3 regions of the Streptomyces sp. NPDC003327 genome follow, and region 1 is predicted to be linked to each of the others. Evidence: riboswitches for the same ligand, from Rfam matches in the RefSeq annotation. Region 1 holds a riboswitch; each other region holds the start of a gene.

Evidence for each region. Region 1 has a riboswitch for cobalamin ahead of ACWDVG_RS21980 (energy-coupling factor ABC transporter permease). Riboswitches for the same ligand answer to the same signal wherever they lie in the genome.
Region 2: it holds a riboswitch for cobalamin, as region 1 does, so the genes downstream of both, ACWDVG_RS01725 (cobalamin biosynthesis protein) here and ACWDVG_RS21980 (energy-coupling factor ABC transporter permease) in region 1, are expected to answer to the same signal.
Region 3: it holds a riboswitch for cobalamin, as region 1 does, so the genes downstream of both, ACWDVG_RS28660 (ABC transporter substrate-binding protein) here and ACWDVG_RS21980 (energy-coupling factor ABC transporter permease) in region 1, are expected to answer to the same signal.

What each region holds. Positions count from the first base shown of each region.
Region 1 covers NZ_JBSFSA010000031.1:8,568-14,280, forward strand. The annotation lists gene dhaK (dihydroxyacetone kinase subunit DhaK) at 227-1,219, shown strand; gene dhaL (dihydroxyacetone kinase subunit DhaL) at 1,351-2,016, shown strand; gene ACWDVG_RS21975 (PTS-dependent dihydroxyacetone kinase phosphotransferase subunit DhaM) at 2,013-2,423, shown strand; cobalamin riboswitch at 2,531-2,738, shown strand; gene ACWDVG_RS21980 (energy-coupling factor ABC transporter permease) at 2,768-3,463, shown strand; gene ACWDVG_RS21985 (energy-coupling factor ABC transporter substrate-binding protein) at 3,463-3,927, shown strand; gene cbiQ (cobalt ECF transporter T component CbiQ) at 3,932-4,681, shown strand; gene ACWDVG_RS21995 (ATP-binding cassette domain-containing protein) at 4,678-5,520, shown strand.
Region 2 covers NZ_JBSFSA010000002.1:10,980-16,692, forward strand. The annotation lists gene ACWDVG_RS01715 (anion permease) at 229-1,497, shown strand; gene ACWDVG_RS01720 (hypothetical protein) at 1,510-1,731, shown strand; cobalamin riboswitch at 1,859-2,003, shown strand; gene ACWDVG_RS01725 (cobalamin biosynthesis protein) at 2,037-3,011, shown strand; gene ACWDVG_RS01730 (cobyric acid synthase) at 3,008-4,516, shown strand; gene ACWDVG_RS01735 (putative cobaltochelatase) at 4,608-5,713, shown strand, end outside.
Region 3 covers NZ_JBSFSA010000056.1:19,547-25,259, forward strand. The annotation lists gene ACWDVG_RS28655 (FecCD family ABC transporter permease) at 1-1,099, opposite strand, end outside; gene ACWDVG_RS28660 (ABC transporter substrate-binding protein) at 1,096-2,112, opposite strand; cobalamin riboswitch at 2,291-2,415, opposite strand; gene ACWDVG_RS28665 (SRPBCC family protein) at 2,568-3,101, opposite strand; gene ACWDVG_RS28670 (STAS domain-containing protein) at 3,297-3,680, opposite strand; gene ACWDVG_RS28675 (helix-turn-helix transcriptional regulator) at 3,813-4,121, shown strand; gene ACWDVG_RS28680 (ABC transporter family substrate-binding protein) at 4,252-5,713, shown strand, end outside.

The sequences.
Region 1 (5,713 bases):
TACTTTGTTGCCTCACGGCCATAGTTGTCAAACGACAACCATCTCGTGGATGGCTCTCATCTCGGCCCTCCTACCCCCGATCGCCCGCCGTGAGCCGATGGGGCCCGGCCACCTCCCCCGCCCCTTCCGACCTGTACCCGCGTGCGGTCGTGCGCCGATAATGGCCTGGTGGCGCGCGTGCGCGACGATCGATCCGCCTGACTGCTCCTCTCACCAGGAGGTATCCGTGAGGATGCTGATCAATGTTCCCGAGACGGTCGTCGCCGACGCCCTGCGCGGCATGGCCGCCGCGCACCCCGGGCTCACCGTGGACGTCGAACGGCGGGTCGTGGTCCGGCGGGACGCGCCGGTGGCCGGAAAGGTGGCGCTTGTCTCCGGGGGCGGATCGGGGCACGAGCCGCTGCACGGCGGGTTCGTCGGGCCCGGGATGCTGGCGGCGGCCTGTCCCGGCGAGGTGTTCACCTCGCCCGTACCGGACCAGATGGTGCGGGCCGCGGCCGCGGTCGACAGCGGCGCCGGGGTGCTGTTCGTCGTCAAGAACTACACCGGTGACGTGCTGAACTTCGAGATGGCGGCGGAGCTCGCGGAGGACGAGGGCATCCAGGTCGCCCGGGTCCTCGTCGACGACGACGTGGCCGTGGTGGACAGCCTCTCCACGGCGGGGCGGCGTGGCACCGGGGCGACGCTCTTCGTGGAGAAGATCGCCGGAGCCGCCGCCGAGGAGGGCGCGCCGCTGGAGCGCGTCGAGGCGATCGCCCGCCGGGTCAACGAGCGGTCCCGCTCCTTCGGTGTCGCGCTGAGCGCCTGCACCACGCCCGCGAAGGGCTCTCCGACCTTCGACCTGCCGCCCGGGGAACTGGAGTTGGGGATCGGCATCCACGGCGAGCCGGGGCGCGAGCGGCGGCCGATGATGACCTCGGGCGAGATCGCGGACGTCGCCGTGGACGCCGTCCTCGACGACCTGCGGCCGTCCGGGCCGGTCCTCGCGCTGGTGAACGGGATGGGCGGCACCCCGCTGCTCGAACTGTACGGGTTCACGGCGGAGGTGACGCGGGTGCTGGGCGAGCGCGGGGTGCCGGTCGCGCGCACACTCGTCGGCAACTACGTGACCTCCCTGGACAGGGCGGGCTGCTCGGTCACCCTGTGCGAGGCGGACGAGGAGCTGCTGCGGCTCTGGGACGCGCCCGTGGAGACGCCCGCGCTGCGCTGGGGTCGGTGACCGCGGCGCGAGGGGGCGCAGGTGGCGACGGTGCCCGAGTCGGTGCCGATGTCGGTGCCGATGTCGGTGTCGGTGTCGGTGTCGGTGTCGGTGTCGGTGAGCAGTGCAGTCGGACGGGAGAGGGCGAGCGGATGACGGAGACCTACGGCGCGGAGTTCCTGGTGCGCTGGCTGACCACGGCGGCGGCCGGCGTCGACCGCGAGGCGGACCGGCTCACGGAGCTGGACTCGGCGATCGGCGACGCCGACCACGGTGCCAATCTTCGGCGCGGCTTCGCGGCCCTGACCGAGATCCTGGCGAAGGAACCGCCGGGCACCCCGGGGGCGGTGCTCGTGGCCGCCGGGAGGCAGTTGATCTCCACGGTGGGCGGGGCGTCGGGACCGCTGTACGGGACGCTGCTGCGCCGCGCCGGGAAGACGCTGGGCGAGGACGCCCGGGTCACGCGGGAGCAGCTCGCCGCGGCGCTGGACGCCGGGGTGTCCGCCGTTTCGCAACTGGGCGGTGCGCGGGTCGGTGACAAGACGATGCTGGACGCGCTCGTGCCGGGGGTGGCGGGGCTGCGGGAGTCCTTCGCCGCGGGGCGGGCGGCGGCCGCGGAGGGCGCCGTGGGGACCGTACCGCTGCGGGCCCGCAAGGGCAGGGCGAGTTATCTCGGCGAGCGTTCGGTGGGGCACCAGGATCCGGGGGCGGCCTCCTCGGCGCTGCTCCTGGCCGCCCTGGAGGAGGCCGCGCGGGCCGAGGCCGTATCAGCCGAGGCGGCGGACGGCGGCGTGGCGGGCGCGGAGGGCTCGGCGTGAGCGCCGCGCCGCGGGTCGGCATCGTCCTGGTCTCGCACAGCGCCGCGGTCGCCGCTTCGGTGGCGGTGCTGGCCCGCGGGCTCGCGGGTGGCGGGGAGACGGCCCGGGTCATGCCCGCGGGCGGGCTCCCGGACGGGGGCCTGGGGACGAGCGCGGAGCTGATCGCGGAGGCGGTGAGGGCCGCAGACGAGGGCGCAGGGGTGGCGCTCCTGGTCGATCTGGGCAGTGCGGTGCTGACCGTCAAGGCGCTGCTCGCGGAGGGCGACGAGCTGCCCGAGGGCGCCCGGCTCGTCGACGCGCCGTTCGTGGAAGGAGCCGTCGCCGCGCTGGTGACGGCGAGCGCGGGCGGTGACCTCGACGCGGTGGCGGCCGCGGCTTCGGAGGCGTACGCGTACCGGAAGGCATGAGCCCCCGTCGGCGGCCGGGGCGTGCTGCGGCGACACCGTCGGGCCGCCCCGGGCGACCGCGCCGCGTGAGTGACGGAACGCACGGAGTGGCGACCGTGTTGTGATGCACCTGGTCAACGCACTAGGGTCATGCCGCCTTGGTGTTCGGGAAACCGGTGCAGTACCGGTGCGGCCCTCGCCACTGTGATCGGGAGGTCCGGCTCCGTCCCTCAGGGGAAGCCACTGCTCCGCCGCGGGAGACCGCTGCGGGGTGGGAAGGCGGAGTCGGGCGGCATGACCGTCAGCCAGGAGACCGGCCAAGGTGCGTTGTCCATCCACGAGGTGCTGGAGAGGGTCTCCCAACCATGCATATAGCCGAGGGGTATCTGCCCCCTGTGCACGCCGCCGCCTGGAGCGTCGCGGCCGCGCCGTTCGTCGTCCACGGGGTCCGCGCGCTGACCCGTGAAGTCCGCTCGAACCCCGAGTCCACCCTGCTGCTCGGCGCCTCCGGCGCCTTCACCTTCGTCCTGTCCGCGCTCAAGCTGCCCTCGGTGACGGGAAGTTGTTCCCATCCGACGGGGACGGGGCTGGGCGCGATCCTGTTCCGGCCGCCGATCATGGCGGTACTCGGTACGATCACGCTCCTCTTCCAGGCGCTGCTGCTGGCCCACGGCGGTCTGACGACGCTGGGCGCCAACGCCTTCTCGATGGCGATCGTCGGGCCCTGGGCGGGGTACGGGACGTACGCCCTGCTGCGCCGGACCGGCGCGCCGCTGATGGTGAGCGTGTTCTTCGGCGCGTTCGTCGCCGACCTCTCGACGTACTGCGTGACCAGTGTGCAGCTGGCGCTCGCGTTCCCGGACCCGGGCAGCGGCGTCCTCGGCGCGCTCGCCAAGTTCGGCGGCATCTTCGCGCTCACGCAGATTCCGCTGGCCGTGAGCGAGGGCCTGCTCACGGTGCTCGTGATGCGGCTGCTCACGCAGTCCAGCAAGGGTGACCTGATCCGGCTGGGCGTGCTCTCCCGGCCGGCCGCCGCGCAGCGCGAGGGGGCGACGGCGTGATGAGCCGGAACGCGAAGATCAACAGTCTGCTGCTGCTCGTCGTGGCGGCGCTGGCGGTCCTGCCGCTGGCCCTCGGCCTCGGCGACCACAAGGAGGAGCCCTTCGCGGGCGCGGACGGGGAGGCGGAGTCCGCGATCACGGAGCTCCAGCCCGACTACGAGCCCTGGTTCAGCCCGCTGTACGAGCCGCCGTCCGGCGAGATCGAGTCGGCGCTGTTCTCGCTCCAGGCGGCACTGGGCGCCGGTGTCCTCGCGTACTACTTCGGGCTGCGGCGCGGCCGGAGGCAGGGCGAGGCGCGCGCGGCGGAGAAGGCGGAGCGGGGGGAGAGGTCGGAGCAGGCGCAGGGCACGCAGGACGCGGAGAAGGCGGAGGAGCCCGCGCCCGGCACCGCTGCGGCCCTCGCGGACGGGTCCCGCGCCGACGGGCCCCGCCCGAACGGGTCCCTCGCGCGGCGCGGCGACTAGCGCCGTGCTGCCGATCGACGCGGCGGCGCACCGCAGTCGCTGGCGCCGCCGCCATCCCGCCGAGAAGGCGCTGCTCGGCTTCGGGCTGACCCTGTGCGCCGTCTGTCTTCCGCCCTGGCCGGGCGCGGTGCTCGTCGCCGCGGTCACGCTGGCCGTGCTCCTCGGTCCGGCGGGCGTGCCGGGCCGGGGGCTGTGGCGGGCCTTCCGCATCCCGCTCGGGTTCTGCGTGACGGGCGCGGTGCCGCTGCTCTTCGAGGTCGGCGGCGACCGGGGGCTCGTGGCCCTCGCCGCCGACGGGCCGGTGCACGCGGGCGAGCTGCTGCTGCGGACCGCGTCGGCCTCGCTCGGCGTGCTGCTCTTCGCGTTCACGACGCCGGTCTCCGACGTGCTGCCCCGGCTCGTACGGGCGGGGGTGCCGGCGCCGGTGGTGGACGTGGCGCTGGTGATGTACCGGATCATCTTCCTGCTCCTCGACGCGCTGACGAAGATCCGGCAGGCGCAGGCCGCGCGGCTCGGGCACACCACCCGGGCGGCGGCCTGGCGCTCGCTGGCCGGACTCGGCGCGACGGCCTTCGTCCGCGCCTTCGACCGGGCCCAGCGGATGCAGACGGGGCTCGCCGGGCGCGGATACGACGGGACGCTGCGGGTCCTCGTCCCGCCGGCCGCCGTGTCGCGCCCGTTCCTCGGGGCGACCGCCGGGCTCCTCTGCGGGCTGGTCGCCCTCACCCTCGTACTGGAAAGGTTCCTGCCGTGACGACGTCGACCCCCGTGGTGGAGCTGGTGAAGGCGGGCTTCGCGTACGAGGACGGGCCCCCGGTCCTCTCCGGCGTGGACTTCGCGGTGACGCGGGGGCGCGCGGTGGCGCTGCTGGGCCGCAACGGCAGCGGCAAGACGACGCTGCTGCGGCTGCTGAGCGGGGGGCTGCGGTGCGGGAGCGGGGCGCTGCTCCTGGACGGGGCGGAGGTGGCGTACGACCGGAAGGGCCTCACGCGGCTGCGGACCACCGTCCAGCTGGTGGTGCAGGATCCGGACGACCAGCTGTTCGCGGCCTCGGTGGCGCAGGACGTGTCCTTCGGGCCGATGAACCTGGGCCTGCCGGAGGAGGAGGTACGGCTCCGGGTGGCGGAGGCGCTGGAGGCGCTGGACATCACGGCGCTCGCGGACCGGCCGACGCACCTGCTGTCGTACGGGCAGCGGAAGCGGGCGGCGATCGCGGGGGCGGTGGCCATGCGGCCGCGGGTGCTGATCATGGACGAGCCGACGGCCGGGCTCGACCCGCACGGGCAGGAGCGGCTGCTCGACGCCCTGGAGCGGCTGCGGGCGGCGGGGACGACGGTGCTGATGGCGACCCATGACGTGGACCTGGCACTGCGCTGGGCGGACGAGGCGGCGGTGCTCTCCCCCGCGGGGCTGCGGACGGGTCCCGTCGCGGAGCTGCTGGCCGACGACGCGCTGCTCGACGCGGCGCGGCTGCGGCGTCCGTGGGCCGTGTCGGTGGCCCGGCTGTTGCGCGGGCGGGGGCTGCTGCCGGAGGGGGCGCCGGGGCCGCGGACGCCGGAGGAGCTGGACGGGCTGCTCGACCGGGTGGGGTGAGTCCGCGGTCAGCCGGCGGGCGGGGCGGTGAGCCGTCGGGGCGGGGACAGCCGAGGGGGCGGGGTGCGGTCAAGACGCCGAGGCGCTTCTACCGAGTAGTAACCATCACACCCCGATCCTTCTGCAACTAGTTGCAGAACCGGGGGCGCGTCGCCTACAACAGGGTGCGACGACCCCTGCGCGAGGAGGCGCC
Region 2 (5,713 bases), on a different contig from region 1:
GACCGGGCGGGCGGACGGTAACCCCGCGGGGGCGGCATGTGCCCGGGGATCGCCGGGATTACCCGGGGTTGGGGGTGTTCGCATGGTGGACAACCGGCCCGCCGAAGCGCGAAGCGGAATGTCTTGACACCGGTTCGGGACACCATGCCGCCCGGCCCAGTTCACCTTCCGTTCACCCAGGTTGCTTACGTTCGACGAGCCACTGACGTCAAACGATTGCCTGGGTAAATGGAACACATCACGCTGCTGCTCGCCATTGTGGTCGTGACAGCTCTCGTGTTCGATTTCACGAACGGTTTCCACGACACCGCCAACGCGATGGCCACGACCATCTCGACCGGTGCGCTCAAGCCGAAGACGGCGGTGGCCATGTCCGCCGTGCTGAACCTCGTCGGCGCCTTCCTCTCCGTGGAGGTCGCCAAGACGATCTCCAAGGGACTCGTCAACGAAGAGGGCATCCAGCCAGAAGTCATCCTCGCCGCACTCGTCGGCGCCATCCTCTGGAACCTCGTGACCTGGCTGGTCGGACTGCCGTCCAGCTCCTCCCACGCCCTGATGGGCGGCCTCATCGGCGCGACCGTGGCCTCGATCGGCGTCAGCGGCGTCAACGGCGGTGTCGTCGTCACCAAGGTCCTCATCCCGGCGGTCGCCGCCCCGATCGTCGCCGGCGCGGCCGCGATGCTCGCCTCCCGCCTCACGTACCGCCTCGACCGGAACGTGAACGCCAAGACGTCGGAGAAGGGCTACCGGGCCGGCCAGATCGCCTCCGCCGGTCTCGTCTCGCTCGCCCACGGCACCAACGACGCCCAGAAGACCATGGGCATCATCACCCTCGCCCTGGTCGCAGGCGGCGCCATCGCCCCCGGCTCGAACCCGCCCCTGTGGGTCATCGTCTCCGCCGGCCTGGCGATCGCGCTCGGCACCTACCTCGGCGGCTGGCGCATCATCCGCACCATGGGCAAGGGCCTCACCGACCTCCAGCCGCAGCAGGGCTTCGCCGCGCAGACCAGCGCCGCCACGGTCATCCTGGCCTCCTCGCACCTGGGCTACTCCCTCTCGACCACGCACGTCTGCTCCGGCGGCGTCATGGGCGCGGGCCTCGGCCGCAAGGGCGGAGTCGTCCGCTGGTCGACCGCCACCCGCATGTTCGTCGCGTGGGGCCTGACCCTGCCGGCCGCCGGCCTCGTCGGCGCGGGCGCCGAGTTCGTCGCCCGCCAGGGCGACTGGGGCGTCTACACGGTCGCGGCCTTCCTCGTCGCCTCCTGCGTGGCCATCTGGCTGATCTCCCGCCGCCAGGTGGTCGACCACACCAACGTCAACGACGTCGAGTCCGGCGACGACGAGCCCGCGGGCGTCGTGACCACCGCCATCGCGGCCGTCACCCCGCCGCCGGCCGGCACCGTCGCCGCCGTCGCGGACGAGGACCTCAAGACCACCATCCCGGCGCCGGCTCCCACGGACCCGGCCGCTCCCCCGGCCCCCGCCGCAGCGGTGTAAGGAACGAACGACATGAAGATCGACTGGGCAGCTCTCGGCTCCGTCTTCGGAGTCAGCCTCGTGGCGACCGTCGCCCTCGTGGGCCTCTTCACCCTCGGCATCATCGGCCTCGGCAAGCAGGAGGAGGCCGCCGCCCAGGGCGGCTCCGCCGCCCTGGCCCGCACCGGCGCCTACGCCTGCTTCACCCTGTGCGCGGCGGCCGTGGCCTACGGCATCTACCTGATCGTCGCCTGACGGCCCCCGGGCCGACAGTCCGCACGTGACCGGCGGGGCGGTCCGCACCTCAGGGTGCGGGCCGCCCCGTCGCCGTGTCTGTGGCGCTCCGCACAGTGACCCCCCGCAGGTCAAGGTGAGTTGACGGTTGTTCTCGGCGCGTGGTGGACTGCCGGGGCCATTACGGCGGCAAGGAAGAGGAAGTCCGGTGCGATTCCGGCGCGGTCCCGCCACTGTGACCGGCCCCCGCCAGGGGTCCGGGAGCCAGGAACTCTCGCCGCCGGTCACGTCGATCCAGGGCGCGGACCCTGAGTGAGGACAAGCGCATGCCCGGCCGCAGCCGCAGCGTTTCGAGAGCCACCGGTGTCTTCGCGTACGGAGCGGCCGCCGGCCTCGCCGTCGACCTGCTCCTCGGCGACCCCCGCCGCGGCCACCCCGTCGCCGCCTTCGGCCGCGCCGCCGGCGCCGTCGAACAGGCCATCTGGCGCGACCACCGGGGCCGGGGCGCCCTCCACACCGCCGTCTGCGCCGGTACGACCGTCGCCGCGGGCGCCCTCGCCGCCCGCGCCGTACGGAGCAGCCGCCTCGCCTCCACCGCCCTGACCGCCGCCTCCGTGTGGGCCGTCGTCGGCGGTACGACCCTGGGCCGGGAGGCCCGCGCCGTCGGCGGGGCGCTCGCCGCCGGCGACCTGGAGGTGGCCCGGGAACGGCTGCCCCACCTGTGCGGGCGCGACCCGCACTCCCTCGACGGCCCCGCGATGGCCCGGGCCGTCGTCGAATCGGTCGCCGAGAACACCTCCGACGCCGTCGTCGGCGCCCTCTTCTGGGGGGCCGTCGCGGGCGTGCCGGGGCTCGTCGGCTTCCGGGCCGTCAACACCCTCGACGCCATGGTCGGGCACAGGTCGCCCCGCCACCGCCGCTTCGGCTGGGCCTCCGCCCGCCTCGACGACGTGGCCGGCTGGCCCGGCGCCCGGCTGACCGCCGTGCTCGCCGCGGCGGCCGGGGGGAACCCGCGCGGGGCCGTGCGGGCCTGGCGGGCCGACGCGGCCCGGCACCCCAGCCCCAACGCGGGACCCGTCGAGGCCTCCTTCGCGGGGGCGCTCGGCGTACGGCTCGGGGGGACCCTCTCGTACGGCGGCCGGGTCGAGCACCGGCCCGTCCTCAACGGGGAGGGGCGGCCCGTCGAGGTCGCCGACATCGAACGGGCGGTCCGGCTCTCCCGCCGGGTCACCGGACTGACCCTGGCCGCCTGCGTGGGCGGCCGGCTGATCGCGGACGCACTGAAGCGGAGGACCAAGTGAGGGGTGGGGGGCTGCTCGTCGCCGGCACCACGTCGGACGCGGGCAAGAGCGTCGTGACGGCCGGGATCTGCCGCTGGCTGGTCCGCAAGGGCCTGAAGGTGGCGCCGTTCAAGGGACAGAACATGTCCCTCAACTCCTTCGTCACTCGCGAGGGCGCCGAGATCGGCCGCGCCCAGGCCATGCAGGCGCAGGCCGCGCGGGTGGAACCGACCGCGCTGATGAACCCGGTCCTGCTGAAGCCGGGCAGCGACCGGTCGAGCCAGGTCGTCCTGATGGGCAAGCCGGTCGGCGAGCTGAGCGCCCGCGGCTACCACGGCGGGCGGCAGCAGGAGCTGTTTGAGCCGGTCCTGGCCTGCCTGGAGGAGCTGCGGGCCACGCACGACGCCGTCATCTGCGAGGGCGCCGGCAGCCCGGCCGAGATCAACCTGCGGCGCACCGACATCGTGAACATGGGGATCGCGCGGGCCGCGCGGCTGCCCGTGGTCGTCGTCGGGGACATCGACCGGGGCGGGGTCTTCGCCCAGTTCTTCGGCACGACGGCGCTCCTCGGCCCCGAGGACCAGTCGCTGGTGGCGGGCTACCTCGTCAACAAGTTCCGCGGTGACGTGACCCTCCTCGAACCGGGCCTCGACATGCTGCACGGGCTGACCGGGCGCCGGACGCTCGGCGTGCTGCCGTACGCGCACGGCCTCGGCATCGACGAGGAGGACGGCCTGCGGGTCTCCCTGCGCGGCGCCGTCCGCGAGTCGGTCGTCGCGCCGCCGGTCGGCGAGGACGTGCTGCGGGTCGCCGTCTGCGCCGTACCGCTGATGTCGAACTTCACCGACGTGGACGCGCTGGCCGCCGAGCCGGGCGTCGTCGTCCGGTTCGTGGACCGGGCCGAGGAACTCGTCGACGCGGACCTCGTCGTCGTCCCCGGCACCCGCGGGACGGTGAAGGCGCTGGCCTGGCTGCGGGAGCGGGGGCTCGCCGACGCGCTCGTCCGGCGCGCCGCCGAGGGGCGGCCGGTGCTCGGCGTCTGCGGCGGCTTCCAGGTCCTCGGCGAGCACATCGAGGACGAGGTCGAGTCGCGGGCGGGCGCCGTCGACGGGCTCGGGCTGCTGCCCGTGCGCGTCCGGTTCGCCCGCGAGAAGACCCTCGCGCGGCCGGTGGGCGAGGCGCTCGGCGAGCGGGTCGAGGGGTACGAGATCCACCACGGCGTCGCCACCGTCGACGGCGGGGAGCCGTTCCTCGACGGGTGCCGGGTCGGCGCCGTCTGGGGCACGCACTGGCACGGCTCCCTGGAGAGCGACGGATTCCGCCGGGCGTTCCTGCGGGAGGTCGCGGCGGCGGCGGGGCGGCGGTTCGTGCCGGCGCCGGACACGTCGTTCGGGACCCTGCGCGAGGAGCAGCTGGACCGGCTCGGCGACCTGATCGAGGAGCACGCCGACACGGGCGCGCTGCTGCGGCTGATCGAGGAGGGCGCGCCGGCGGGGCTGCCGTTCGTCCCGCCGGGTGCGCCGTGAGCACGGGCCGGGGCCCGGGGCGCCGCACGGCCGCCGCCCACCTCCCGCTGATCTTTTCCGCGTCGTCGCGACCCGAAGGAGCCACCCTCCGATGAGCACCCGCTACCCGTTCACCGCCGTCGTCGGCATGGACGACCTGCGGCTCGCGCTGCTGCTGAACGCCGTCAGCCCGGCGGTGGGCGGCGTCCTCGTGCGCGGCGAGAAGGGAACCGCGAAGTCCACGGCCGTCCGGGCGCTCGCCGAGCTGCTTCCCGAGGTCCCGGTCGTCCCCGGGTGCCGGTTCAGCTGCGACCCGGCGTCGCCCGACCCCGGCTGCCCGGACGGGCCGCACGACCGGGGGGCCGGGGCGTCCGCGCGGCCCGCGCGGATGGTCGAGCTGCCCGTCGGCGCGTCCGAGGACCGGCTGGTCGGCGCGCTCGACATCGAGAAGGCGCTCGCCGACGGCGTGAAGGCCTTCGAGCCGGGGCTCCTGGCCGCCGCGCACCGGGGCATCCTCTACGTCGACGAGGTCAACCTCCTCAGCGACCACCTGATCGACCATCTGCTCGACGCCGCCGCCATGGGCGCCTCCCACGTGGAGCGCGAGGGCGTCTCCGTGCGGCACGCGGCACGGTTCCTGCTCGTCGGGACCATGAACCCCGAAGAGGGCGAGCTGCGGCCGCAGTTGCTCGACCGGTTCGGCCTCACGGTGGAGGTCGCGGCCTCCCGCGTGCCCGAGCAGCGGGTCGAGGTCGTCCGGCGGCGGCTCGCCTTCGAGGACGACCCGGCCGCGTTCGCCGCGCGCTGGGCGGGCGAGGAGACCGCGCTGCGGGCGCGGATCGTCGCCGCGCGCGCCCTGCTGCCGGAGGTGGTCCTCGGGGACGCCGCGCTGCTCCAGATCGCCGCGACCTGCGCCGCGTTCGAGGTGGACGGCATGCGCGCCGACATCGTGATGGCCCGGACCGCGACCGCGCTCGCGGCGTGGGCGGGCCGGACCGAGGTGACCTCGGAGGACGTGCGGCAGGCCGCGCTGCTCGCGCTGCCGCACCGGCGGCGGCGCAACCCCTTCGACGCGCCGGGCCTCGACGAGGACAAGCTCGACGAGACCCTGGAGCAGTTCAAGGGCGAGGAGCCGGACGAGGACCCGGAGCCGGACGGCCCCGGCGACGGCGGTCCGGACAACGGCGGTCCCGGCGACGGCGGTCCGGGGGGCGGTCC
Region 3 (5,713 bases), on a different contig from region 1:
TGCTCCCGGTGCCCCCGGCGCTGCGGGTGCGGTAGAGGACGAGGACGAACGCCGGTACGCCGACGAGGGAGGTCACCACGCCCACCGGGACCTCCTGGGGGTCGAGGACCGTACGCGCGAGGGTGTCCGCCCAGACGAGGAAGACGGCTCCGGCGAGGGCGGTCACGGGCAGCAGCCGGGTGTGGCCGGGGCCGACGAGGGCGCGGACGGCGTGCGGCAGGACGAGCCCAACGAAGCCGATGGCTCCCGCGGAGGAGACCAGGGCGGCGGTGAGCAGGGCGGTGACGGAGAGCAGGACGAGGCGGGTCCTGGCCACGGAGACGCCGAGCGCGGCCGCCGCCTCCTCGCCGAAGGCGAAGGCGTCCAGGGTCCTCGCGCAGCCGCCGCAGACCAGCACGGCCGCGGCCAGCACCGCCCCGCACACGGCCACGTCGGTCCAGTCGGCCCCGGCGAGCGAACCGAGCAGCCAGAAGAGCACCCCCCGGGTGGTCTCCGCGTCGGCGGCCGTCATCACGACGAAGGAGGTGAGGGCGGAGAACAGCTGCATGGCCGCGACGCCGGCGAGGACGACCCGGTCCGCCGACCCGCCGAGGGTGTGGCTGAGCAGCAGGACGAGGGCGAAGGAGCAGACCGCCCCGGCGAAGGCGCCTCCGGTGACCGAGACGACTCCCCCGCCGACGCCGAGGACGACGACGGCGACCGCGCCGGTCGAGGCCCCGGAGGAGACGCCGAGGACGAACGGGTCGGCGAGCGGGTTGCGCAGCAGGGACTGCAGCACCACCCCGCAGACGGCAAGCCCCGCGCCGCACACGGCCGCGAGGAGGGTGCGGGGCAGGCGGAGGTTCCAGACGATGCCGTCCCGGATCGGGGAGAGGCCGGAGACGTCCCCGCCCAGGTGGGCGGCGACCGTGGACCAGACGTCGCCGACCCGGATGTCCGCGGGGCCGAAGGTGATCGCCCCCGCGACGGAGGCGCAGAGGAGCACGACCCCGCCGAGGACGCCGAGCCCGAGGCCGACCCCGCGCGGGCCGGGGCCGGGGCGGCGATCGGGCTCGGGGCCAGGGCCAGGGCCGGAGTCGGGGCCGAGCGTGGTGGTCACGCGCCGAGCCCGTACGAGCGCAGCGCGGCCGCCACCTTCTCGATGCCCTCGACGGTGCGGAGGGTCGGGTTGAGGGCCTGGCCGCTGAGGAGCACGTACCGCTTGTTCCGTACCGCCGTCATGTTCCGGGTGACGGGGTGGGACTCCAGGAACGCGATCTTCTTCGCGGCGCTCTCGCCCGACTGCGCCCTGCGCGTGAGGTCGCCGATGACGAGGACGTCCGGGTCCCGGTCCGCGACGGTCTCCCAGTTGATCCGGGGCCACTCCTCGCGGGTGTCGTCGAAGACGTTCCTGATGCCGAGGGCCCCCGTGACGATGCCCGGCGCACCGCAGCAGCCGGCCATGTAGGGCGCCTCGGCGTCGGAGAACCAGTACAGGACGGACGCGTTGCCGAAGTCGGCGCCCGCCGTGGCCTTCGCGACGCGGGCCCTGAGCTGGGCGACGAGCCGCTCACCGCGCTCCGGGACGCCGAACACCCGGGCCAGGTCGCGGATTTCGCCGTACACCGTCTCCATGGTGAGCGGGCGGGTGCGGACGCCGTCGCCGTCGCCGCTGTTGTCCTTGCCGACGCAGTCGGTGGGCGAGAGGTAGGTGGGGACGCCGAGTTTCTCGAACTGCTCGCGGGGCGCCACCCCGCCCTTGCCGAGGGTGTAGAGGAAGGAGGCGGTGGCGAAGTCGGGCTCGGTGTCGAGGACCTTCTCGAAGGACGGGTAGCGGTCGGCGAGCCGGGGAACTCCGGCGTTCGCCTTTTCCAGGCCCTTCAGGACGGGGTCGGTCCAGGTGGCCGTGCCGACCATGCGGTCCGCGAGGCCGAGCGAGAGCAGGATCTCCGCCGACCCCTGGTCGAGGGCGACGGCCCGCTGCGGCGCACGGTCGATCCGCACGCGCTGCCCGCAGTTGTCGAGGGTGACGGGGTATCCGGAGGCCGCGGGCCCCTCGGCCCGGTGGTCCGGTGCCGGTGAGGCTCCCCCTCCCCCGCATCCGGTGGCGAGCAGGACTCCGGTGAGGAGCAGCGCCGCGGTCCGGGCCCGGCCACGGCGGCCACGAGCACGGGCAGGGGGAAGGAAGGGGGCACGGGTCGTGCGGGAGGGGTGTGCGAGCGGCACGGAGCGTCCTCTGCGTCCACGGCTCATACGCGGAGCCTGTCGTACGGTGCTCCCCGGACGACGAGACGACGCCGGGGCCGCCAGCAGGTCTTCGGACTCGGGGTCGTCCGGACGAAGCGCCTTCCCGGGTCCGTCGTGCCCCCAGTGGCCGATGCTCCGCCCGTCACCCTCACCGCTGCGCGTCAGTTCCGGATTCCCACCGGATTCCCTGACCCGTGTGCGGACCGCGGCTCTCGCAGCGGTCCGTACAGAGGTACGACTGGCCCGGGCAAGTTACCACAGGGCCATGCCCCTTCCGCCGGTCGGCCCGGGCGCCGCGGAGCAGCGCGGCGAGGGACGAGGGGGTGTCTCAGGCGGGTGTTTCAGGCGGGTGTCTCCGCCAGCTGCCTGATGCCGTCGAGCGTGGCCTCCATTCCGGCGCGCAGTTCCTTGACCCGGTAGGCGACGATCTCGTCCCGCCGCTCGGGGGCGCGTTCGATCGCCAGCGTGAGGCCGCTGCGGCCCGGTCCGACGCGGACCGTGTGGCTCAGGAGCACTCCGTCGCCGTCCTCCCGCAGGTCGAAGCGCCAGGAGGCGAGGGCCCGCGCGGGGTCGGTGTTCGGTTCGCCGAAGCGGCCGTCGGCGTCCACGACCGCCCAGGCGAAGGTCCGCGGTTCGTCCAGCTCCACGACCCGGGAGACGGTGCGCCACTCGCCGACCAGGGAGTGCCGGTTGAAACCCTCGAAGCAGGCGCCGACGGCGGGCTCCCGCGCGCTGTCGAGCCAGGCGACCCGCTGGAGTTCGGGGCTCAGCCGGGCGGGCAGCCCGATGTCGGTCACGAGTTCCCAGAGCCGCTGCCACCCTGCCCGTACGAGCGTCTCGCACCGCACTTCCGGCGCGCCGGTGATGTCGTCCATGCCGTCCCCTCCGTCGGTGGCACCGCCCCGCACGGCGCGGCGTCCGGTTCGGCACGCTAGTCGGCCGGGGCGCCCCAACGCGCCTGCGCACGCTTTGAGATGGATCACAGCGTGGGCCTTTTGCGCGTGGGCCGTTTGCGCGTGGGCCGTCGGGAGTGGAGGAGCGACCCCGCTCTCGTCGCGACGCGCGAGGGCTTAAGCGGGGAGGGGAGGGGGGTAGCCGAAGAGGCTGCCCGTACCGGTGATGTCCAGGAGACGGGCGACCCGGCCGCCGGCCGCGACGATCGTGACGGGCCGGTGCTCGGCGAGGGCCTCGTGGCGGACGCGGAGCAGGACGTTGAGGCCGGTGGAGTCGCAGAAGGTGACCTCGGACATGTCGAGTGCGAGCCCGGCGCCGTCCTCGCACTCGGCGAGGGCGTGCACGAGGGCCGTGTCCAGGTCGGCGGCCCGGTCGAGGTCGATGTCCCCGGAGAGGCGGACGACGGTCGTCCCGGGCGTACTGAGGACGTGGATGCCTGTCGGGCAGGGGTCCGGGACCTGCGGTGGCGTGGGCGCCTGCGGGTTCGGGAGCACTGTCACGACTCCTCCTCGACGGGCGGTGCTGGGCATGGGGGACACCCCGATCCGGGTCTCCCCGGAGGGGCATATGCGTCAGTATTTACCTGAAAAACACTTCGCATAGGGCGCCGAAAACCCGGGAACACCGCCTTCATGGGAATCGGTGGAGACGGTCAGGGGTGGACGTTCCTCACGAACCATGCCCGGGTCCTGCTGGCGATCGCCCGCGACCCGGACATACGCCTGCGCGAGGTCGCGGCGCAGTGCGGCATCACCGAGCGCACGGTGCAGGCCATCGTGGCCGATCTCGTACGGGCCGGTTACGTCTCGCGCAGCCGCGCGGCCGACGGTCGGCGCAATCGGTACCGGATCCATCCGGACGCCCCCTTCCGCCACCCGGCCGAGGCCGGCCACGAGATCGCCGGACTCCTCGACCTCTTCACCGGCCGGGACCGCGTGTAGCGACCCACCGGGACCGCGCGTGACGACCGCCCGGGACCGCATGTGGCGGAATTTTGATGAAAACGATTTCCACTGTCGATACAGTGGGCCCGCTCGGCCGGTGGGGCCGGGCGGGAGGGGGTACTCAGCCATGCCCGGAACGCGGATCCCACCGCGGAGAACACCGCAGATCGCCCCGCGGGGTTCCCGGCGGAGACGACGCACGGCCGCCGCCGCGGCGGCGGCCTGCTTACTGGTCCTGCTGCCCAGCGCCTGCACCTCGTCCGGCGGTTCGGACCGCGCGGCGCCGCCCGCCGCGGCGCGCGGCGCGCAGGACGTCAACGCGCACCCGGTGTCGGAGCTGCGGGACGGCGGCGAACTGCGCGTGCCGGTGGACGCGTTGCCGACCAACTACAACCCCGTCCAGGTCAACGGCGCGCGCGTGGTCACCTGGCAGCTGGCCGAGGCGATCCTGCCACGCACCTTCGATGACGGCGCCGACGGCCAACCGGTCCTCTCCCGCGCCTACTTCGCCTCCGCCGCGGTGACCTCGACCTCCCCGCAGGTCATCACGTACACGATCACCGAGGGCGCGGTCTGGAGCAACGGGCGTCCGCTGTCCTGGGAGGACCTGCGAGGACAGTGGCAGGCGCTCAGCGGGCGGAACACCGCCTTCGAGGCCTACAACAACGTGGGCTACGCGGACATCTCCTCGGTGGAGCGCGGGCGTTCGGACCGCGAGGCGGTCGTGACCCTGCGCCGGCCGTTCGCGGAGTGGCAGGGGCTGTTCACTCCCCTGCTGCCCAAGGAGGCCACCGCGTCGCCGGAGGCCTTCAACACCGGCTGGCTGGAGTCGCCCGTGATCACCGCGGGGCCCTTCGCCGTCGAACGCATCGACCGCACCGGCAAGACCATCACGCTCCGTCGCAACCCCGCCTGGTGGGCGCGGACTCCGCCGCTCGACCGGATCCTGCTGCGGGTGCTCGACCCCGCCGCGCGCGCCGACGAACTCGCCAACCACGGCATCGACATCTACCCGATCGGCGCGGACGTGGACCTCTACAGCCGCGCCGCCACCCTGCCCGGCGTGGAGATCCGGCAGGCCCCCGAACGGCTCGCCGGACAGCTCACCTTCAACGGGGCCGCGGGCGCGCCCCTCGCCGACGAACGGCTGCGCAGAGCCGTCGCCCGGGCGGTCGACCCCGCCGCGATCACCCGGGCGCTGCTCGGCCGGATCGTGCCGGACGCGCAGCCGGTCGGCAACCACGTCCTGCCGCCCGGCGACCCCGGCTACCGGGACAACTCGGCAACCCTGCCGCACGACGCCGCCGCCGCGGCCCGGGAGCTCGACTCCCTCGGCTGGCGGCGCACCGGCGACCACCGCGAGCGGGACGGCCGACGGCTCTCCCTGCGCCTGGTCGTCCAGGCCACGCCGGTCGGACGGGCGGTCGGCAGCCTCGTCCGTGAGCAACTGCGCGCCGTCGGGGTCGAGACGCGCACCGAGTCCGTACCGCTGGAGAAGTTCTACGACGGCTATCTGCTGCCCGGGAACTTCGACCTCATCGCCTTCGAGTGGACGAAGTCCGCGTCCCCGTTCGCCCACGACCGGCCGG